Linked DNA regions of Vallitalea longa. The protein of the gene in region 2 interacts with the protein of the main gene of each other region in a pairwise test. Links are inferred from orthologs where the notes say so. Each region holds a gene or a part of one and is shown on either strand. Other genes may lie near its edges.

Evidence for each region.
Region 1: the proteins of ribD (region 2) and QMG30_RS21910 interact in binary tests that used the Escherichia coli proteins (3 or more experiments, as listed by UniProt). The link is inferred for Vallitalea longa from one-to-one orthologs.

What each region holds. Positions count from the first base shown.
Region 1 is NZ_BRLB01000022.1:26,995-30,415, forward strand. Bases 358-3,287 are described here. They hold QMG30_RS21910 (acetyl-CoA carboxylase biotin carboxylase subunit), read right to left. Parts: upstream 2,530-3,287; coding sequence 1,186-2,529; downstream 358-1,185. Other genes in these bases: accD (acetyl-CoA carboxylase, carboxyltransferase subunit beta), read right to left, coding at 358-859; fabZ (3-hydroxyacyl-ACP dehydratase FabZ), read right to left, coding at 2,563-2,985; accB (acetyl-CoA carboxylase biotin carboxyl carrier protein), read right to left, coding at 3,049-3,287. In the rest of the region: more of accD, read right to left, coding at 1-357; more of accB, read right to left, coding at 3,288-3,421. UniProt on the Escherichia coli protein: This protein is a component of the acetyl coenzyme A carboxylase complex; first, biotin carboxylase catalyzes the carboxylation of the carrier protein and then the transcarboxylase transfers the carboxyl group to form malonyl-CoA.
Region 2 is NZ_BRLB01000025.1:9,459-12,841, reverse strand. What follows is about bases 303-3,194. They hold ribD (bifunctional diaminohydroxyphosphoribosylaminopyrimidine deaminase/5-amino-6-(5-phosphoribosylamino)uracil reductase RibD), read right to left. Parts: upstream 2,374-3,194; coding sequence 1,231-2,373; downstream 303-1,230. Other genes in these bases: QMG30_RS22795 (ATP-binding cassette domain-containing protein), read right to left, coding at 2,927-3,194; QMG30_RS22805 (riboflavin synthase), read right to left, coding at 560-1,213; QMG30_RS22810 (bifunctional 3,4-dihydroxy-2-butanone-4-phosphate synthase/GTP cyclohydrolase II), read right to left, coding at 303-447. Also shown: more of QMG30_RS22810, read right to left, coding at 1-302; more of QMG30_RS22795, read right to left, coding at 3,195-3,383. UniProt on the Escherichia coli protein: Converts 2,5-diamino-6-(ribosylamino)-4(3h)-pyrimidinone 5'-phosphate into 5-amino-6-(ribosylamino)-2,4(1h,3h)-pyrimidinedione 5'-phosphate.

The DNA of each region.
Region 1 (3,421 bases), on a different replicon or contig from region 2:
ATTTTAATAATTTATATAAAGTACCTTTCATGTCTCTTCTTTCTACAATCATATCTATATATCCATGTTCTAGTAAGAATTCAGCTCTTTGAAAACCTTCTGGTAATTTCTGATTGATTGTCTGTTCTATAACTCTAGCACCAGCAAATCCAATAAGTGTTCCTGGTTCTGCAAGAATTATATCACCTAACATTGCGAAACTAGCTGTTACTCCTCCAGTTGTTGGATCTGTCAGAACCGTTATATATAAAAGTCCAGATTCGCTATGCTTAGCTAATGCAGCTGAAGTTTTAGCCATCTGCATTAATGAAACTATTCCTTCCTGCATTCTCGCACCACCTGATGCAGTAAATATAATTATCGGTAGTTTTCTACTAGTAGCATGTTCTATAGCTCTTGTAATTTTCTCACCAACTACTTCTCCCATACTTCCCATCATAAACCTACTGTCCATCACTGCAATAACTACTTTTATACCATTTATCTTACCTTCACCAGTTATTACTCCTTCTACTAAACCTGTTTTTTCCCTTAGACAATTAATTTTATCAAGATATTCCGGAAAATCCAAAACATTCTTAGTAATAAGATCAGCATTTAGTTCTTTAAAAGAACCAGAATCAATGACTTGTGATATCCTTGATTCGCTATCCATTCTAAAATGCTTATGACATTTGGTACATATCTGATTTTTGGCATCAAAATCGTCTTTATAAATTATTTCTCCACAGTTATTACATTTTATCCATTTTCCTGAAGGTACTGATGGATCATTTACATCATCATAATCTTCTTTATTGTTTATTGTTGTTTTTATAGGTAATTTAATGTATTTTTTCTTTTTAAACAATTCTTTCATACATATACCCCTTTAATAATTAATTTAGTTAAAACAAATTGTATACATTAAGCTTGCTCTCGATAATGTCAAAAAATAGTAAAAGGTAATATCCAACCTAGGGAAATGGCAATAACTTAATTTTATAAATAGCATATAAAAACAGGCAAAATATTACCCTTTACTATTTTTTGTTATTATCTGTTCTTGATAGAATTTTTTATGTAGTATTTTAATTCTTCTATAAAAGTTTTATGAAGAAAAACTTTCTTTCAACCATTAGGTCAATATCTCAACTTTCCCACATAGAATATCGAACTGAGAAAGTTGAGTTAGTATTTCTTCAATTATCTCTCCATAAATTTTTCAATAAATGATGTATTATAATTACCTCTTATAAAACTATCATCATTTATTAATTCATATTGAAAATCTATGTTGGTATCTACACCTTCTACAATAAATTCACCAATAGCACTATTTAATTTTTTTATAGCACTTTTTCTGTCTTTATCAAAAACTATTAATTTAGCTATCATTGAATCGTAAGTAGGAGGTATTTTATATCCGCAGTATATTGCACTATCAACTCTTATATCTTTTCCGCTAGGCATGTGCAGAAAACTAATATCTCCAGGAGATGGTCTAAATCCTTTACTTGGATTTTCCGCATTAATTCTTAATTCTATAGCATGCCCTTTAATGTTGATATCTTTTTGGGAGTAATCCAACTTATCACCATTTGCAATTTGGATCTGCCCTTTAATTAAATCTATTCCTGTAACCATTTCTGTAACTGGATGTTCTACTTGAATTCTGGTATTCATTTCAATAAAATAAAATTCTCCAGTATCATTTAATAAAAATTCTACTGTTCCAGCATTTCTATAATTAATAGCTTTAGCTGCTTTTACAGCTACTTCACCCATTTTTTTTCTAAGTTCATCAGTTATTGCTGCTGAAGGAGATTCTTCCAAGACTTTTTGATGCCTTCTCTGCATTGAACAATCCCTTTCACCTAAGTGTACTGTATTACCATAATTGTCAGCTAATATCTGAAATTCTATATGTCTAGGATTAGTAATATATTTCTCTACATACATAGTATCATCACCGAAAGCACTTTTTGCTTCAGCACTAGCAGTTTTATAAGAATTATATAGTTCATCACTGTCATTAGCTATTCGCATTCCTCTTCCGCCACCGCCTGCAGATGCTTTTATTATAACAGGATATCCAATCTCTTCTGCTATCTTTACAGCTTCCTCCACATTGGCTACAGCTCCTTCTGATCCTGGAACTACGGGAATATTATTTTCAACCATTGTTTCTCTGGCCTTTGATTTGTTACCCATCCTATCCATCATATCACCAGTTGGACCTATGAATGTAATATTACATTCCTCACACACTTTAGCAAATTTACTGTTTTCAGAAAGAAATCCAAATCCTGGATGAATTGCATTGGCTCCTGTCACAATAGCTGCACTTATTATCTTTTTAATGTCAAGATAACTATCTTTTGCTGGGGCCGGTCCAATACATATAGCTTCATCTGCTAACTGTGTGTGTAGAGCTTCTTTGTCAATCTCTGAATAGACTGCCACTGTCTGTATATTCATTTCTCTACATGCTCTTATTATTCGTACAGCGATCTCGCCTCTATTTGCAATAAGGATTTTATTAAACATATTTCACCTACTTTCCAAAACATTACATTCATTTTATTTAGCAATAAATGTTAGTTCACCAGTAACAGCTGTTTCTCCATCTACAGATGCAACTACTTTTCCTACTCCTACTGGTCCTTTTCTCTTAATAATATCTATTTCTAACTTCAATCGGTCTCCAGGTACAACTTTTCGTCTTATTTTGGTTTTGTTAATACCTCCAAAATATGCAGTTTTCCCTTTCATCTCATCTAAACTTAGTAAAGTAACTGCTCCCACTTGAGCAAGAGCTTCTACTATAAGTACTCCAGGCATAACTGGTTCATTAGGAAAATGTCCTTGAAAAAAATAATCATTGATAGATACATTTTTGAATCCTACTCCTCTTTTACCTGGTTCTAATTCTGTAATTCTGTCAATTAATAGAAATGGATATCTATGTGGGATAATCTTTTGAATTTCTGTTACATCTAACATAATAACAACCTATTCCTTTCTTTAAAAATATAGATTAATAGTGCTTATATACTATTATAATATCTACGGTTTTATTTTAAATAAAGGCTGATTATATTCTACTATCTCTTCATTTTTAACCATAATATCAACAATTTCACCTGAAATCTCTGCTTCTATATCATTCATTAATTTCATTGCTTCAATTATACATAGAGTCTTGCCCTTAGTTACTTTATCTCCAAGCTTGACATAATCTTCTTCATCAGGACTCGCAGCACTGTAGAATGTACCTACTATTGGAGATTTAACTACTATGGCGTTCTCATCTTCTATGTCCATATTAGAATCATCATTGACCTCTGATTCTTCATTCTTCTTTTTTTCTTGTTTCAATTTTGTATTGTCAACATCTAATGATTTATCTGATGTAATTATAGTCTTATTTTCTTTTCTT
Region 2 (3,383 bases):
CATATCTACAGCTGCTTCTGTATGTCCAGCTCTTTTTAATACTCCGCCTTTTCTAGCTATAAGTGGATAGATATGTCCAGGTCTTGTGAACTTATCCCCAGTAATGTTCTTATCTACTAACTTATTAACAGTTTCACATCTCTCATATGCAGATACTCCTGTAGTCGTTTCACAATAATCTACCGAAACTGTAAATGCCGTTTTCTTAGAATCAGTGTTCTTACTTACCATTAACGGTATATTCAATTCGTTAAGACGTTCTTCAAGCATTGGTACACATACAATTCCTCTTGCATTTTTAATCATGAAATTCATTGCTTCAGGAGTGATCTTCTCAGCAGCAATTAATAGGTCACCTTCATTCTCTCTATTCTCATCATCTACAACAATAATCATTTTTCCTTTTTTAATATCACTAATTGCTTCTTCAATAGTGTTAAATTTCATTTCCATTCACCTCTTAATTAATTTATACGAAATTCATATGATTCTGTATTAAGTTACTTTTTACAGTAACATATATCTATTACCTCTATAGGATGTTAATGTAAAATCTATTTTAAATAAATCCATTAGCAAGTAACAAGTCTCTATCCACTCTTGACTTCTTTGACACTTCATCTTTATCATTAGCCATGAGCTTCTCAACATATTTACCGATGATATCACATTCTATATTTACTTTGTCTCTAATTTTCTTGTTCAGTAAAGTTGTGTCCTTTCCTGTCAAAGGTATTATTGAAACCTGAAAACCATCTTCATAAACATCAGCAACTGTTAGACTTATACCATCCACAGCTACAGAACCTTTGCGGATTATTAACTTGTTTAACTCTTCATTCATATTGATTCTAACTCTAGTAGCGTTATCATCTTTTATCATACTACTGATAGTACCTATACCATCTATGTGTCCTGTCACAATATGTCCACCAAACCTATCCCCCACTCTTAGAGCAGGTTCCAGATTGACTAAGCTATTTTCACTCAGTCCTCTGATATTGGATTTTGACATTGTTTCAGGCATGACATCAACAGTAAACATTGTATTATCATATGATGTTACAGTAAGACAAACACCATTTACGGCAATACTGTCACCTACTTTGATATCACTCATTAATCTATGAGATTTTATAGTCAGTTTTGCAGAATCAATTCCTTTTTCTACCTTGACTATTTTCCCTACTTCTGCTATTAATCCTGTAAACATAACATTCCTCCCTTTAATCATGGTTTCGGTTTTACTTTGGCTCTTATCATAATATCTTCATCAATCTTTTTGATATTCATGTCTTCTAACATATGAGCATCTTTGATAAGTGGTATACCTATTCCGCCTATTGACGTTTTCGCATTGTTGCCTCCAATAATCTTAGGAGCTATAAAAGTAATTACTTCATCTACGATACCTGCCTCTAAGCAACTGAAATTCAAGCTGCTTCCTCCTTCTAATAGGATGCTGTCGATTTCCATTTCTCCTAATATACCTATCAATTGTTTTATATCAACCATATTGTTTTTCTTGTTTATAATAAGAACCCCTATTCCTTTTTTCTCTAGATTCTTTACTTTCTCTTTTGGTGCATCAACAGTAGTTGCTATAATTGTTTTTCCTTTTCCAGTTATGACATTAGCATCTAGAGAGATTCTACATTTCGTATCAACTACTATACGTATGGGATTTATACCTCTATCATTAGGCAATCTTGTTGTCAATAAGGGATTATCTGTGATAACAGTTCCGATTCCTACCATTATCCCTTTTACTTCATGCCTAATTCTATGAACATATTCTCTAGATTTCTTACATGAAATCCATTTGGATTTGCCAGTTACAGAAGCGGTTTTTCCATCTATTGTCATAGCGGTTTTCAATATGCAGTAAGGTTTTTTTGATGTTATATACTTGATGAATATTTTATTCAATTCCTTGATTTCATCTTGGCATACACCACATATGACTGAGATACCATTATTCCTTAGTTTTTCTACACCTTTACCAGATACTAATGGGTTAGGGTCTATAAAACCTATTATTACCTGTTTTATTCCATTTTCTATAATTGCATCAACACAAGGAGGTGTCCTTCCGTAATGGGTGCATGGTTCTAGGGTTACATACATAGTAGCGTCTTTTGGATTTTCTTTGCAGCTATTCAGTGCATTGATCTCGGCATGGTTGCCACCTAATTTAGCATGATAACCTTCACCTATTATTCTTCCTTGTTTTACTATTACCGCTCCAACTAAGGGATTAGGGCTAACATGTCCTAAGCCTTTTTTTGATAGTCTTATAGCTCTTTTCATGTATTTGATATGTTCTTGTTCCTGATACGGATTATTGGTTTTATTGGGTTTTAACTGTTTCATTGCGATTTATCTACCTCCTAGTACAAACCTGTAACATAAGTTACACTGATACTAATTAAAGATAGAAATCTGCAAGGGATATGATGTGAGAAGAATTTTATTAATTGATATATCTCGAAATAAGATACCAATGTGTATATTAATATTTATTGTATAATAACAAAAAAGTCTACGCCTCATAAAATATTATAAGAAAAATAGAAAGTAGAACTTTCCTATATTACAAAAAACCTTGAAGAATATTTTCTTCAAGGTGATTATATACATGAGTTTAGTTAATAATCATTAACTAAGATATTACGCAACAACAAAAGCACTTAATACTTTCGTCATTTCCTTCTCTCATCCAGACTTTACTGTCGGTCTTGGAATTTCACCAAGTCAGTTTTCACTCGCGGACTTTACCGCCGGTCGGGAATTACACCCTGCCCTGAAGGTTTCTATTCAATTAACATAAGTATAACACAAATTTCATTAAATGCAAGAGTAAAATTGTTTACATAAGTTTTAAAGTGACATTTTAAGTATATTTATAATTATATATGTAAGTAGTTTAATGCAAATAAGTTTTTATTAGTTTCTTGAATTCTTGTTTCTCTGATATTTCCTTGTAAGTGCCTTTTCCTATTACTTTACCCTTTTCCATCAAAAGTATTTCATCGAATTTAGCTAGATTCTCCGATAGATCATGAGTTACCATTATTATTGTTTTGTCTTGAAGATCCATCAGCATGTTCTCTAATATTTCAGTGGTCTTACTATCAACAGCTGCAAAAGGTTCATCCATTAGACATATCTCTGTACTTGATGTAAGCATTCTTATAATACTCAAGACTTGTTTTTCTCCTCCACTCAAATTCTGTGAATTATCTTGTGTTTTTAGATTATCAATAATCTTCAATCTTAGATTATCAGTTACTCTATTCAAACTTGATTCCTGATAGGAAGAAAATACCGTTGCATTATTTATAAAACTATCAGAAAATATATGCTCATTTTGGTTAAGGCAA